DNA from 2 places in the Mesorhizobium sp. KACC 23794 genome. Region 2 is predicted to be linked to the other one. Evidence: predicted binding sites of a transcription regulator. Region 2 holds the regulator's gene; the other holds the start of a gene.
The links. Region 2 encodes PhoB, which activates phosphate uptake and scavenging genes when phosphate is short. Its sites were predicted from a motif close to TGTCATNNANCTGTCAT; they were not measured.

Region 1 (7,856 bases), 2.4 Mb from region 2:
CGGAATCACCTCGCCGTCGATCAAGTAACCACACCTACCTTCGTGGGGCGGACTGCTGGCCGGATGCCGGCGGCTTTTGCGGCAAGCGCAATCTCATACCAACGGTCAATGCCAAAGGCCGTTGGTATCACATGTCCCCGAGCCGCTGCTTGAACCGGTCGATCAGCCAGCTGGCTGCCGGGCCCGGCGGCTTGTCGGCGCGATGGAAAGCGTAAAGCGAATAGGGCCTGACAGGATAGGGCTCGAGGTCGAGCACGACGAGGCGACCAGCGGCCACGTCATCGGCGATCATCCATGACGGCAAGCCGCCCCACCCGAGGCCGGACAGGATGAGCCGGTATTTCGTGTTCATGTCGGTCATGCGCCACGTGCGATAGGCGAACACGCCGAAGTCGCGGCCTTTGGTCATCTTCGTCGGATCCGAGACGACCAACTGGATATGCTCGCGAGCCGCCGACAGCGGCACTCGCCCAGGATAGACTGCCAGAGGATGACTAGGCGCCGCCACTGGTGTCATGGAAGCGCTGCCGATCCGGATGGAGACGAGGCCTGGCGCCAGCACCACGGGCGGACCGCCGAAGGTGACGTCGCTCTGCCGCTCCAGAAGCTGATCCCACACGATGCCGAGCGCGCCGACGCTGAGAACCAAGGCAACGGTAGGGAACTGGGCTTCGAAGGCGTTCAAGACATCGATCAGCGCAGGCGACGGCAGGGTCACGTCGACGGCGATGGAGAGCTCGGCTTCCAGCCCGGCATGCAGCCCCTCCGCAAGAGCACGGATATCCTGAAGGACGCCGATCATGCGACGGGCATCAGGCAACATCGCCTCGCCCGCCGCCGTCAGCGTCGGTTCGCGCGTGCCGGCACGGGAGAAGAGTTTCAGCTCCAGCTGCGCCTCGAGGTTGGCGATGGTGTAGCTGATCACCGACTGCGCCCGGTTCAGACGGCGCCCTGCAGCCGAGAAACTGCCTGTCTCGGCAATGGTCAGGAATGTCAGCAACTGGTCGAGGGTCGGATTGGCCTGCATGATGCATCCAAAATATCGATATGTTGGATAGAGATTTTCCCGATTTTTATAATGGATAGCGCCTCCTATCTCAATGCCTGGCGGCCCGAGACGTTGGCCGGTCATGATTGAAGGAAAACGGCAATGTCCATTCTGCTTGTCACATCGAGCCCGCGCGGCGAAGCCTCGCTCTCCACGAAGGTTGCAACCGAACTCGCCGAGGAACTGCACAAGGCCCTGCCCGGCAGTTCCGTCGTCACCCGCGATCTCGTGAAGAACCCGCTTCCGCATATCGAGCCGGCCTATGCGTCCGGCATCTATACGCCGCCCGAGTCACGCGACGCCCACCAGTCGGAGGTCGTAGGCGTGTCCGACCACGCCATCGACGAATTACTGTCTGCAGATCACATCATCCTGTCGACCGGCATGATCAATTTCGGCATTTCCTCGACGCTGAAATCATGGATCGATCACATCGCCCGCTCCGGCAAGACGTTCTCCTATGGCGAGAACGGCCCGAGGGGCCTCGTGACCGGCAAGAAGGTCTATATCGTGCTTGCGTCGGGGGGCATCTATTCCGAAGGCCCGTCGGCGGTATACGACTTCGCCATTCCCTATCTGAAGTCCGTCCTCGGCTTCATCGGCATCACCGACGTCGAAGTGATCCGCATCGAAGGCGTAGGAATGGGCGAGGATGCGGTCAGCCAGGCGCTGGCGAAGGCCACCGCCTCGGTCCGGGAACTGGCGGCAAGGCCCTTTGCAAAGGCGGCCTGACCGGAGAGGACTTGCCTCCCCGGCCCGTTGCTGCATCCCGGCTGGGAATTGCCTTGCAACTCGCTTCCGTCACCCAAGCGTGATGCGGTACTTCGCAAACCCGTTCTCGCCGTCGCCGGCCGCCTCGATCTTCACCGCCTTCTGGTCGGCGATGAAATCCTTGGCCTTGGGGCCGGTCTCGAACAGCACCGAGGTGTTCGCCAGCGGCGAAAAGCTCCAGTTGGCATCAGCCGAGGGATTGATCGTGCCTTCGGCGATGATGTAGCGCACGATCACGTCGCGATTTGTATCCGGCGCCTCGAAGATGATCTTCGAGGCGTTGATCTCCGGGAAATTGCCGCCGCCGCCGGCCCGGTAATTATTGGTGGCGACGACGAACTTTTGGGCCGGGTCGATCGGTTTTCCGTCGAACATCAGGTCGGCGATGCGCTCGGACGAGGCATTTACCACCCCACCCTTCGGATCGTATTTCGGCGGCTGCGACAGGTCGATCCTGTAGGTAACGCCGTCGATCACGTCGAAATTGTAGGACGGGAAATCGAGGTTGATCAGCGCCTGGTCGGCTTTGCCGGCCTCGACCGTGTTGAAGATGCCGGCCGACATCTCCAGCCACTCCTTCACCTGCGCGCCGTTGATTTCCACGGCGCGCACCGTGTTCGGATAGAGATAAAGGTCCGCGACATTCTTGATTGCGATGTCGCCGGCGGGGACATCGGTATAATAATCCGGCCCGCCGCGCCCGCCCGACTTGAAGGGCGCCGCTGCCGACAGGACCGGCAGGTCCTTCCACTGCGTTTCCTTGAGCAGGTCCTTGATGTACCAGGTCTGCGCCTGGCTGACGATCTGCACGGACGGGTCGTCGGCGACCAGCGCGAAGTAGGAATAGAGCGGCGCGGAGGTCTTGCCGACCGGCCGCCTGACATAGGCGAGCGTCGCCTCGTGGTCTTCTTTCAGCGCCTCGACGATGCGCGGATCGTCAGCGACGGTGGCCTTGTTCTTGTTCTCGACGCGCTCATAGATCGGCCGCGCTTCCGACGTCGCCGAAACGATCCTCCATTTCGAGCCGTCGCGCTCCAGCAAGAGGTCGATCAGGCCCATATGCGAGCCCCAGAAACCGCCCATCACCGCGGGCTTGCCCTGCAGCGTGCCGGCGGCCGTGTCGACGCCGGCCAATTCCTGAAAATCCTTCTTGCCGGGGAAAACAAGATGCTGGTGACCGGTGAAGACGGCATCGATGCCCTCCACGCCGGCGACGAAGAAGGAAGCGTTCTCCATCATGTCGCCCTGCTTCACGTCGATGCCGGAATGCGACAGCGCGATCACGACGTCGGCGCCCTCCTCCCTGATCTGCGGCACCCAGGCTTTCGCCGCCTCGACGATGTCGCGGGTGACGACGTTGCCGGTCAGGTTCTTGGCGTCCCACAGCATGATCTGCGGCGGCACGAAGCCGATGACGCCGATTTTTATCGGCTGTTCAGAGCCGGAGCCGTCCTTGATGGACTTTTCGAGGATGACATAGGGCTTGAGATAGAGCTTGTCCTCGCGCGGATTGGCGGCGAGTTCGGTTCCGCGCACCAGATTGGCGCAGACGAAGGGGAAATTCGCTCCCGCCAGCACCTTGTCGAGGAACGACAGGCCGTAGTTGAACTCGTGGTTGCCGAGCGTCGAGCATTCGTAGCCGAGCAGGTTCATGCCCTTCATGACCGGATGGAGATCGCCCTCCTTCATGCCCTTCTCATAGGCGATGTAGTCGCCCATCGGATTGCCCTGCAAAAGATCGCCATTGTCGATCAGCATGGCGTTGGTGGCTTCCTTGCGCACCGCGTCGATCAGCGAGGCCGTGCGCGACAGGCCCATCGTGTCGTTTGGTTTGTCGGCGTAGTAATCGTAGGGCAGCACGTTCACATGGATGTCGGTGGTCTCCATGATGCGCAGATGCGCCTGGTTGGCCTGGGCGCGGGCCGAAAACGGATGGAGCACGATGAGCGCCGTCGCGGCGGCACCGCTCGCCAGGAACGAGCGGCGGGAAAGAGACAAGGAACCGGACATGTTTTCTCCTCGAAGATAAGTCGGCAAACGACCCCAGCCTGAAGCCCAAGTCTTGCGCCGATCATCGCCCGAGTCCAGCAGATACGGGTGACCATGGCGTGACAGCGGACGACTTGTCGACCGCGCGGGAGCCAGTACGGGCCTTGTTGACACCGGCAAATGCGTGGCCCAGTCTCCGTTCCTCCAGGGTGACAAAGCGAGGCGCCGCACGTGACCCAGCTTTCTCCGCAGGTCAGCCCGACCTTACTGCCGCGTCGGCCGCAACCCAGCCGCCCGCCCGGCCCGCGCGGCATTCCGCTGCTCGGCAACTCCTTGCAGTTCGGCCGCGACGAACTCGGCTTCCTCACCCAGACGCAGCGCATCTTCGGCGACCTGGTCAGCTACGATCTCGCCGGATGGCCGTCGGTACTGGTCAACAGATCGGACGACATCGAAAAGATCCTGGTCAAGGATCACCAGAATTTCATCAAGAACCGGGTCATCTGGCGGCATGTGACGGCGGTGTTCGGCAAGGGATTGCTGACCGCCGAGGGCGAATTGTGGCAGCGCAACCGCCGGCTGGCGGCACCCGCCTTCGCAGGCCAGCAGTTGCAAGGGTATGGACCCGACATCGTGGCGCTGGCGAGGAGTGCTGCCGGCGGATGGAAGGCTAGCGAAATCCGCGACATGCATGCGGAGATGATGGCGCTGACGCTGCGGATCGCGGCCAAGGCCTTCATGAACTCCGAGGTGGAGCAGGACATCGCCGACATGGACCATGCCGTCCACGACCTCACGGTCGAGATTGCTTCCAGGTTCAAGCGGCCCGTGGTCATTCCGGACTGGGTGCCGCTACCCGGCCACATCCGCTACCGGCGCGCCATCGCCACCGGCGAGCGGATCATCGCCCGCATGATCGACGAACGCCGCGCCCACGGCTACCACGGCCGCCAGGATTTCCTGTCGCGGCTGATGGCGGCAAAAGACGAATCCGAACAAGGCATGTCGGACAGCCAGTTGCGCGACGAGACCCTGACGCTGCTGCTGGCCGGCCACGAAACGACGGCGCTGGCGCTTTCGTGGAGTTTTTACCTGATCGGCCAGGACGCCGAGGTAGCGCAACGGCTCGCCGCCGAAATCGACGAGGCGCTGGGCGGCCGCGACGCGACGGCGGAGGACCTGCCGCACCTGAAATTTACGGAAAGCGTGGTGCTGGAAGCCATGCGGCTCTATCCGCCGGCCTGGGCGATCGGCCGCGAATCCACCGGCCCGTTCCATCTCGGCGGCTATGAGTTCGGCCCCGGCACGACCATCTTCATCTCGCCCTGGGTGCTGCATCGCGACCCGCGCCATTTCGAGGATCCGGAAACTTTTCGGCCGGAACGCTGGCTGGACGGGCTGGCGCGGCGGCTGCCGAGGTTTGCCTACATGCCGTTCGGCGGCGGCCCGCGCATCTGCATCGGCCAGCGCTTCGCCATGATGGAAGCCATCCTCGTCCTCGCGACGATCGTCCAGCATTTCGGCGTGGAATGGCAGCGCGACCGGCCGACCACACTGTTTCCATCCATCACCTTGCGCCCCAGGGACGGAGTGTGGGTAAAGCTGCTGCCGAAAGAGGCGGCCAGCCGGCCGCACTGACCGGACCGCTGGCAAGGTCGACCTGCGACGTCGCAAACACGACCGCGGCGGGGCGGCCCGACGCCTAGGCTCCGCAGGTCAATTGGCGGAGCCGGTCACGATGTCGCAACAGGCTGGACAGGATCGCGTGACAGGGACGTCCGACCTGTCGCGCTGGCGAAAAGCCGAACGCGAGCGGTTGATCGGCGAGCGCCTCGCCATCGCGGCGGACGCGCGGCAGGCCATGTCCGAACGCATCGCCGTCCTGCTGAGCGAAACGATTGGCGATCTCGAAGGACGGACCGTCAGCCTCTACTGGCCGTTCCGCGGAGAGCCCGACCTGCGTCCGTGGATGAGGACCGTCATCGCCGGCGGCGGACGGATCGCGCTTCCGGTCGTCATCGAAAAGGCGCACCCGCTGGTCTTCCGCGCCTATGCGCCGGGCGATCCGCTGGAAAAAGGCGTATGGAACATACCGGTTCCGGCCGCCGGTCCTCCGGTCATCCCGGACATCGTGATTGCGCCGCTGGTCGGCTTCGATCCGCAGAACTACCGGCTCGGCTATGGCGGCGGCTTCTTCGACCGGACGCTGGCGTCCCTGCCGGCAAAGCCGCTGACGATCGGCGTCGGTTATGCGATGCAGGCCGTTCCGACGATCCGCCCGCAGCCGTACGACATACCCATGGACCGGATCGTCACGGCGACCCCGGTGACCGGCTCCCCTGGGTGATCAGCCGGGCGCTGCGCTGGCCGGTCGCGTAGATCCACAGCCAGCTCAGGCTCACCGCGAGACGATAGCGGAAACCGATCAGGTAATAGATGTGGGCGATGCCCCACAGCCACCAGGCGGGCCAGCCGGTCATCCGGAACCAGCCGAAATCGATCGCGGCCGCCCGTTTGCCGATGGTGGCGAGGTCGCCGCTGTGTTTGTAGCGGAACGGACGCGACGCGGCGTCGCCGCCAAGCCTCGCCCGCACGGTCGCGGCGACATGACGGCCCTGCTGTTTTGCCGCCGGCGCAACGCCGGGAACCAGCTTTCCGTCTTCCCACGCGACGTGCGCGGCGTCGCCGACGACAAAGACGTCCGGGTGGCCCGGAACCGAAAGGTCCGCCTCCACCAGCGTGCGCCCGGCGCGGTCGCTCTCGGCGCCCAGCCATTGCGCCGCGGGCGAGGCGGCGACGCCGGCGGCCCAGATGATCGTCCGGGCGGGCAGCAGCCGGCCGGCAAACGTCACGCCCTCGGCGCTGCATTCGGTGACGGGATGACCGAACTCGATGGTTACACCCAGCCTTTCCAGGGCCGTCCTGGCATAGGCGGAGAGCACCGGCTTGAAACCGGCGAGAACCCGCTCGCCGGCTTCGATCAGGACGACCCTCGCCTCCCGCGTGTCGATATTACGGAACTCCTCCCGCAACGTCTCGTGCGCCAGTTCGGCAATGGTGCCGGCAAGTTCCACGCCGGTCGGGCCGCCGCCGATGATCACGAAAGTCAGCAGAGCGGCACGAACTTGCGGGTCCGGCTCGCGCTCGGCCTTCTCGAACGCAACCAGGATGCGCCGGCGAATGGTGGTGGCATCCTCGATCGTCTTCAACCCGGGCGCGAACGGCTCCCATTCGTCATGGTCGAAATAGGCATGCCGCGCCCCGGTCGCCAGCACCAGCGTATCGTAGGCGATGGAGCTTCCGTCATCCAGCAGCACGCGCTTGCCCGCCGTGTCCACACCCGTGACTTCGGCCAGCAGCGTGGTGACATCCTTGCGCTTCCTGAGCAGGTGGCGGATCGGCCATGCGATTTCGGATGTCGCAAGTGACGTGGTCGCGACCTGATAGAGCAAGGGCTGGAACAGATGGTGGTTGCGCTGGTCGATCAGCGTGACGCGAGCCCCCGAGTTTTTCAGGCCTGCGACGGTCTCCAATCCCCCGAAACCCGCACCGACAACGACGACATGGTGTTGCTGCGCGTTCATCGCATTATCCGATCCTGGGTTCGTACCGTCACTCAGATAAGGATTTTGTGCAATGCAACAAGAGCCGACTCTGTGCGTCCCTAGGCCATGTCGGGCTTCAGCCCCAGCGCGGTGCGATCGACGATCTCGCGCAGCGCGAAGGACGAATTGATCTTCGTCACATGTGGCATGGCCGACAGCCATTCCTTGTGGATACGCTCATAGTCGGCAAGATCTTTTGCCGCGATGCGCAGGATGTAGTCGTATTCGCCCGACATCAGGTGGCAGGACAGCACGTTCGGGCAGCGCTTGATCGCCGCCTCGAAATCCGACAGCGTCTTCTCGAACTGGCCCGACAGCGAGATATGGACGATGGCCGTCATCTGGTGGCCGAGCGCGGCGTTCGACAGCCGCGCGTGATAACCGCGAACGACGCCGTTCTTTTCGAGATTGTCCAGCCGCCGCGAGCAGGCCGATTGCGACAG
Region 2 (7,856 bases):
CAGACGCTGGTCGCCTTCGCGCTCGGCATCACCCTCTTCGTGGTGACGCTCATCATGAACATCGTCGCCCTCTACATCGTGCGCAAATATCGGGAGCAGTACGAATGACCGCCGCCACGCTGGACAGCCTGCCGATCGCCAAGGCGCCGGCACGCCGCGACATCGGCCTGAAACGGCGCTACGCCGCCGAGACCCGCTTCCGCTGGTACGGCCGCATCGCTATCTCCGTCGGCATCGTCTTCCTCGCCATCATGCTGATCACCATCTTCAGCAAAGGCTATACCTCGTTCATGCAGACGTCGGTGCTGCTGCCGATCACCTTCGACGCTAAGGTGATCGATCCGCAGGACAAGCGGGCGACCGACCCGAATGTACTGGTTACCGCCAACTATCCGAACCTGGCGCGCGACGCGCTCGCTGCAAAGCTCGGCATCTCGCCCGACGACAAGCCGCAGTTCGCGGCGCTGCGCGGCTTCCTCTCCGAGGGCGTGCGCACGCAGCTTCGCGACATGGTCATCGCCGACCCTTCGATCATCGGCACCACCCGCGACATCTGGGTGCTGGCCAGCGCCAATATCGACTCGGCGTATAAAGGCCAGATCGACCTCAACGTCGCCGAGGGCAACCGCAAGGTTTCCGACCGGCAGGTCGCGCTGATCGACAAGCTGCGCGCCGAAGGCGCGATGACGGGCAAGTTCAACACGGGCCTGTTCTTCAACGGCGCGTCGAGCCGCCCCGAGATGGCCGGCATGGGCGTCGCCATCATCGGCTCGTTCTACATGATGGTGATCGTGCTGCTGCTGGCGCTGCCGATCGGCGTCGCCGCCTCCATCTACCTGGAGGAGTTCGCCAAGAAGACGAGGCTGACCGACATCATCGAGGTCAACATCAACAACCTCGCCGCCGTGCCGTCCATCGTCTTCGGCCTGCTCGGCCTGGCGGTGTTCATCAACTTCCTCGGCATGCCGCGCTCGGCGGCCCTGGTCGGCGGCCTGGTGCTGACCCTGATGACGCTGCCCACCATCATCATCGCCACCCGCGCAGCCCTCGCCGCCGTGCCGCCGTCGATCCGCTCGGCAGCTCTCGGCCTCGGCGCCTCGAAGACGCAGGCTGTGTTCCAGCACGTGCTGCCGCTCGCCACCCCCGGCATCTTGACCGGTACGATCATCGGTCTGGCGCGTGCGCTGGGCGAGACCGCGCCGCTTCTGCTCATCGGTATGGTCGCTTTCGTCGCCGACTATCCGACGACGCCGCTCGACCCGGCAACCGCGCTGCCGGTGCAGATCTACATGTGGGCGAACGAGGCCGAGCGCGCCTTCGTCGAGCGCATGTCGGGCGCCATCATCATCCTTCTGGTGTTCCTCATGGCGATGAACATCACCGCAATCGTGCTCAGGCGCCGTTTCGAGCGTCGCTGGTAGACGGAGAGCAGGTTCCCATGAACATCATGACCGAACAGAAACTGGAACAGGCAGTGAGCGGCAGCATGACTGCGAAACCCAACGAAGTGATCAAGATGCAGGGCCGCAAGGTTGGCGTTTTCTACGGGCCGAAGCAGGCGCTGTTCGACGTCGAACTCGACGTCCGGCAGAACCAGGTGACGGCGCTGATCGGCCCGTCGGGCTGCGGCAAGTCGACCTTCCTGCGGTGCCTCAACCGCATGAACGACACGATCGACTCGGCGCGCGTCACCGGCAAGATCACGCTCGACAACGAAGACATCTACGATCCCAAGATCGACGTGGTGGAACTCAGGGCCCGCGTCGGCATGGTGTTCCAAAAACCCAATCCGTTCCCTAAGTCGATCTACGAGAACGTCGCCTACGGGCCGAAGATCCATGGCCTCGCCAAGAGCAAGGCCGACCTCGACGGAATCGTCGAGTCCAGCCTGAAGAAAGCGGCTCTCTGGAACGAGGCCAAGGACCGTTTGAACGAGCCGGGCACCGGCCTTTCCGGCGGCCAGCAGCAGCGTCTCTGCATCGCCCGCGCCATCGCGGTGTCGCCTGAAGTCATCCTGATGGACGAGCCCTGCTCGGCGCTCGACCCGATCGCCACCGCGAAGGTGGAGGAACTGATCGACGAGCTGCGCGCCAACTACACGATCGTCATCGTCACCCACTCCATGCAGCAGGCGGCGCGCGTGTCGCAGCGCACCGCCATGTTCCATCTGGGCTACCTGGTCGAGGAAGGGGCGACGGACAAGATGTTCACCAACCCCGACGACAAGCGCACGCAGGACTACATCACCGGCCGCTTCGGCTAGGAACCGCGTCGAAATGCGTGATGACGGGCTGCAAATGTTGAGGTTCTGCGCTTCCGGTGCTCACGTACTAAAATGTACGCTCCGCTCCGGTTCTCGAACCTCACCATTTTCGCCTCGTCCTGACGCATTTCGCTCGCGGTTCCCCGGTGCTTCCATGAATTTTGGAGTTATTTGATGCGCGAACACACAGTTGCCTCGTTTGACGAGGATCTGAAACAGATCGACCAGCTGATCCGCGACATGGCGGGCCTGTCGAGTTCGATGGTCGGCGATTCGATCCGGGCGCTGCTGCACACCGACACGGCGGCGGCGCAGCGGATCATCTCCGAAGATACCGTCATGGACGCCAAGCAGCGCGAGCTGGATGACCGGGCGATCACGCTGATCGCCAAGCGCCAGCCGATGGCGCAAGATCTGCGCGCCGTGCTCGGCGCCATCCGCATGGCCGGCGACCTCGAACGCATCGGCGATCTTGCCAAGAACGTCGCCAAGCGCGTCGGCGCGATCGGCGAAGGCGCCACGCCGCGCGGCCTGTCGCACGGCATCGACGACATGGCGACGCTGGTGCTCGCCCAGATCGAAGGCGTGGTCGCCGCCTATACCGGGCGCCGGCCCAGCGAACTCGACCGGCTGCGCGCCGAGGATGAGAAGGTCGACCTCAAGTATACTTCGGTGTTCCGCGAACTCCTGACCTATATGATGGAGGATCCGCGCAACATCACCGCCTGCACGCACCTCCTGTTCTGCGCCAAGAATTTGGAACGCATCGGCGACCACGTGACCAACATCGCGGAAAACGCCTATTATGTCCTGACCGGTTCGCAGCTTCCGGCGAACCGCCCGAAACTCGACGAGACGGCAACGACCGTCCTCGCCGAATAACGGCAAGCGAGGCGCGATGATCGCTCCGAAGGTGATGGTGGTCGAGGACGAGGAGCCGTTGGGCGTCCTCCTCCGCTACAATCTGGAATCGGAAGGCTATCAGGTCGAAGTCGTCATGCGCGGCGACGAGGCGGAAATCCGCCTGCAGGAGAACGTGCCCGACCTGCTGGTGCTCGACTGGATGCTGCCGGCGGTGTCCGGCATAGAACTCTGTCGGCGGCTCAGGATGCGGCCCGAAACCGAGCGGCTGCCGATCATCATGCTGACGGCGCGTGGCGAGGAGAGCGACCGGGTGCGCGGGCTGGCTACGGGGGCCGACGACTATCTGGTAAAACCGTTCTCGACGCCGGAATTCGTGGCCCGTGTGAAGGCGCTGCTGCGGCGTGCCAAGCCGGAGGTGCTGTCTTCGGTGCTGAAGGTCGGCGACATCGTGCTCGACCGGGAATCCCACCGCGTCTATCGCAAGAAGAGCGAGATCAGGCTCGGGCCGACAGAATTCCGGCTGCTCGAATTCATGATGCGGCATCCCGGCCGGGTGTTTTCGCGCGGGCAACTGCTCGACAATGTCTGGGGCGAGACGATCTACATCGACGAGCGGACCGTCGACGTGCATGTCGGCCGGCTGCGCAAGGCGGTCAACACCGGCCGGCTGCCGGACGTCATCCGTACGGTGCGCGGCGCCGGCTATTCCATAAGCGAAGAATGATTGCCCATCCCGTCGCGGTTCCGCGGCGGGCGTCATTCCTGCGCAATCTCATTCCTTCAACATTGCTCGGCGCGCTACCTCGCCGCATTAGCGTTTTGTTATCCTTAACTCGCTACTCTGGCAGGCATGAAGGCTCCGGGAAACCATATGCAAATCCTGCCCAAGGATCGGAACATCGCCGAGATGGACGCCCTCATGGACGCCCAGGACGACCGCAAGACCAAGCTGGTCGACCGCCGCGCCATCCATGAATCGGTCTCCTATCTCAGAAGCCACGGCTTCGACACCGAAGAAGTCCAGCGCTGCCTGGTCCGCTATTTCTACGTCGACCTCGACCTGCTCAACGAAGCACTGACCGAGCACTGAGACCGACGTCGGTTAACCCTGACCGCCATTGGCATAGGCATACCAACACCCCCCGCAAAGCGCAGCTGGCGGGTGGCGTTCGAATCCTCAACAAGTCAGAGCCCGATCCGAAAGCCGGGCGGGTCGGCTCGGCGGGTCTTTTAGCCGCCGCCCCAGCGGTCACGACGTATCGATGAGCCCCGCCCCGCTGCAAGCCATTGCGCGCCGCGCCCTCATTGCGTGATCCTGCCAAGCCATCGCCGATCCGTTTTGCGCAAGACGCCGGTTCGGCCCGCCGCGAAACAGCCGCAGTCCGGCGAAAAAACCCTGCAAGCCGCCGAAGACGACGGCTAGCGCGCGGAAGCAGCGGGCGAGCCGCAAAGCCTCGGCGCAGCCATCGGCATCCGCCCCGCCGACCGCAGCCGCTGGCAAGGCAAGCGCGCCGCCAGCCTGCTCGATAGCAAACGCCCGCGCAACGGCCTCGGCCGGCCGCAAGAGCGCCAACACCAGAACGCGAATCCAGAGCGGCAGGACGCAAAGGAACTCGGCCAGAACGGCGAGCCTGAGCAGCACCGCTGCGATGCCCTTCAGCGTCTCCTGCTCATTTTCGCGTTCCGCCCGGTCCATTCCAGCCTCCGTTCGGAAAGCACAATAGCAGAGAGGCGGAAAAGAGCAAGGAAACTTTTCCTATATCCCTCCGACATTGTATTGCATCAGCGTGGAAAATCCGGCAATGCCCGATACCGGCGGCGGTCAAATTCAAACGCCGTTGGTATAATCCGCTCTTCCCCGGCCGCGAATAAATTCGCTATCCCGACGGCATGCTGATAGCATCTTGCGATCGGCAGCCTTTTTTAGGGCGCTGTCGATTGAGGGCTGACGATCCGCCCTGGCCCCAGCCGGGAAGTAGGACGTCATGTCTTCCAATTTTTCGTGTCGGCAGCAAGAAACGCCACCGTCCCAAAGGGATCGGGTGCCTGCTCGGCAAGGCGGTGGCTTGTGAGGTATCTCGGGCGATTGGCGGCCGAGCCCGCCGCATTGCTGCTGATCCTGCTCGCCGCCTCCGTGGTGGGATCTGCTCTCTACCTGGCCCTGAGCAGCATCACCTTCTGATTGATGGCTTGCGTAGGTCCGCGCCCGGCTCAGGCAGAAAGAATGTCCTCGATATTGTGGCCGGTCTTCTTGCGGTAGGCCCGGCGCGCCGAAACAACCTCCGTCCAGAAGTTTTGTGTCGCATGCGCCGGAGGGCCGTCGGCCGGTTCCCCCGAGGTCGAGGTGGTGACGCGGAAGTTCAGTTTCGCCGCATTGCGCAATGCCCGGATGGGCACGCCTTGTGCCCGCATTGCCGTGAAGGTGGAAGTCAGCATCGTCGTCGGTCCTGGCGCCGCTCCGCTGTGCGGAGCAATTTCATTGAACGGGCAAGGCCTGCGCGGTGAGCGCCTGCCCGCACGCCGCGGCCAGTTGGCGATTGGGCCTCTCCTCGCCGAGCGGCGTCGCCCAGCCGGCCTGCTCGACGAGCCCGGCCCGCTGGAAAGCCCTGGCGATCTTTATATCCGCCAGAATGCCGGCCGACAGCGGATCGCTCTTCGACCGCTCCAGACAGTAGGGGGTGAGGCTGGCCGCAACCGCGATCGCGGCAGCGTCGCTGGACATGCGTTGCGCGCCGCTTGCCGTCACCCAGCCGCCCCAGCTGAATCCGACGATCGCCAGAGCGAGAGCCCCCGTGCCCGCTCCGAAAAGAGCGGGAGGAACCCATTCAAGCGCATGCATGACGATGTCCGATCCTGGTGTGGACGCGCCCGCAGAATCTTGGGCGCGGCTTCAGCCTATCACCGAAACGACCGGCATGTGCGGAAATCGGCAGGGAGGCGCGGCATTACCTTTAATCGGCGGTTTTCGCCGACACGTCGACGCCCACATGCGCGGGCGGAGACCGGCGCACCTTGCGCGGCTTTTCCATCGGCGGCTTGTCGCTGCTGTTCTCCTCGACCAGCCTGCACCCGAGCCTGTAGGCCACATACCCCGTCAGCGCGGCAACTGCCAATCCAAACCTTGTCACGTCGCGGCCCTCCGCTGCCGGCGCTTTCGTGGCGGCGCGCCCGCGGGTTCTGCTTCAGCCTGGGGCGCCATGTATTTTGCTGCGAGCCGCGTTGCCACGAACGCAAGGCCAAGCCTGACAAGCCATTTGATCATCGAGAAACTCCTTTGCCGCACCTGAAACTCGGCTGGGCAGGCGGAGGTTCCGACCCCGTGCGCGGGCTCGCTGAAATGTCCAGAGGGCAAGGTTACATCGACATGCGACCTTTTCGTCATCGATGCGTTCATCCTCGTCATAAGGAATCATCGATATGGCGAAGAAAAGGACACCGGAGGGTGGACGGCTGGCGAAAGGCCGCGAGCTCGAAGTCCAGCATCTGGCCGAGACCACCGATCTCTCTCCCAATCAGGCGCGTGAGTTGTTGAACCGTCACGGCAACGACTGGGAGAAGATCCGAGATGAGGCGAAGACGTTCAAGGCCGAGGGCTGAGCCGGGGATGCACGATCGATCCGTCGATTTCGAGCGGCCGGCTGCATTATTCCTGGTCCAGCTTTGAATTAAGAGGCGATAAACGTCGCGATCCGCGCTAAGGACAGCGCGGTTCTTCATATCTCTCGCATATCGAGCCCGATGTCCTCTGAAGCCGCGACCGCCGACAGCCAGCGTTATGCTGCCTTCCGGCACCGCCCGTTCCTGGCCTTCTGGTCGGCACGGTTCCTGGCGACGTTCTCCACGCAGATCGTTTCCGTCGCCGTTGGCTGGCAGGTCTACGATCTTACCCGCGATCCGTTCGACCTCGGCCTGGTCGGCATCGTGCAGTTCATCCCGTCGCTGCTGCTTGTCCTGGTGACGGGAGCGATCGCCGACCGGTTCGGCCGCCGCCTGATCATGGGGTTTGCCGCAATGCTGGAGGCCGTCTGTGCCCTGGCGCTGCTTCTGCTCTCGCTGCGCGGCCTGACCGGCGTTGTGCCGATCTTCATCGTGCTCGCCGTGTTCGGCGTGGCGCGTGCCTTCTTCGGCCCGGCCGCGGCCTCGCTGGTCGCCAATCTCGTGCCGCCGAAGGATTTCGCCAACGCGGTGGCCTGGAATTCCTCTGCCTGGCAGACGGCGACGATTGTCGGGCCTGTCGCCGGCGGCCTGCTCTACGGGCTGTCGTCCGAGATCGCTTATGGCATCGCGGCCTTGCTGATGATGGCCAGTGCCGGCCTCGTTTTCATCATCCCGAAACCGGTGCAAAGAACCGGGACCGAACGTCCGTCACTCGACACGCTGTTTGCAGGTTTCCGCTACATCTGGAGCGAGAAGGTCGTGCTGGGCGCGATATCGCTGGACCTTTTCGCCGTGCTGCTGTCGGGGGCGGTGGCGCTGCTGCCCGTCTATGCCCGCGACATCCTCGATCTCGGCCCATGGGGCCTGGGGATGCTGCGCTCGGCTCCCGGCATCGGCGCCCTGGCGGTTGCCGTCTGGCTCGCCGGCCATCCCCTGCGCGATCATGCCGGCATCATCCTTCTGGTCTTCGTCGGGCTGTTCGGCGCCTTCACCGTCGTCTTCGGCGTCTCGACGATCGTCTGGGTCTCGATCTTCGCGCTCGCCATGCTCGGCGCCACCGACATGGTCAGCG

Region 1: a site for PhoB is predicted at 3,917-3,933, ahead of ACSBOB_RS16890 (bifunctional 2',3'-cyclic-nucleotide 2'-phosphodiesterase/3'-nucleotidase). Genes of this name have one in related genera too.

The regions. Positions count from the first base shown of each region.
Region 1 covers NZ_CP197465.1:3,451,745-3,459,600, reverse strand. Annotated here, with positions in the region: gene ACSBOB_RS16905 (hypothetical protein) at 1-28, shown strand, start outside; gene ACSBOB_RS16900 (LysR family transcriptional regulator) at 128-1,027, opposite strand; gene ACSBOB_RS16895 (FMN-dependent NADH-azoreductase) at 1,151-1,780, shown strand; gene ACSBOB_RS16890 (bifunctional 2',3'-cyclic-nucleotide 2'-phosphodiesterase/3'-nucleotidase) at 1,850-3,829, opposite strand; gene ACSBOB_RS16885 (cytochrome P450) at 4,040-5,446, shown strand; gene ACSBOB_RS16880 (5-formyltetrahydrofolate cyclo-ligase) at 5,547-6,155, shown strand; gene ACSBOB_RS16875 (NAD(P)/FAD-dependent oxidoreductase) at 6,121-7,392, opposite strand; gene ACSBOB_RS16870 (Lrp/AsnC family transcriptional regulator) at 7,473-7,856, opposite strand, start outside.
Region 2 covers NZ_CP197465.1:1,039,654-1,047,509, forward strand. Annotated here, with positions in the region: gene pstC (phosphate ABC transporter permease subunit PstC) at 1-108, shown strand, start outside; gene pstA (phosphate ABC transporter permease PstA) at 105-1,421, shown strand; gene pstB (phosphate ABC transporter ATP-binding protein PstB) at 1,439-2,263, shown strand; gene phoU (phosphate signaling complex protein PhoU) at 2,438-3,145, shown strand; gene phoB (phosphate regulon transcriptional regulator PhoB) at 3,162-3,851, shown strand; gene ACSBOB_RS05300 (hypothetical protein) at 3,999-4,217, shown strand; gene ACSBOB_RS05305 (hypothetical protein) at 4,377-4,823, opposite strand; gene ACSBOB_RS05310 (hypothetical protein) at 5,339-5,563, opposite strand; gene ACSBOB_RS05315 (hypothetical protein) at 5,604-5,966, opposite strand; gene ACSBOB_RS05320 (hypothetical protein) at 6,079-6,255, opposite strand; gene ACSBOB_RS05325 (hypothetical protein) at 6,545-6,724, shown strand; gene ACSBOB_RS05330 (MFS transporter) at 6,866-7,856, shown strand, end outside.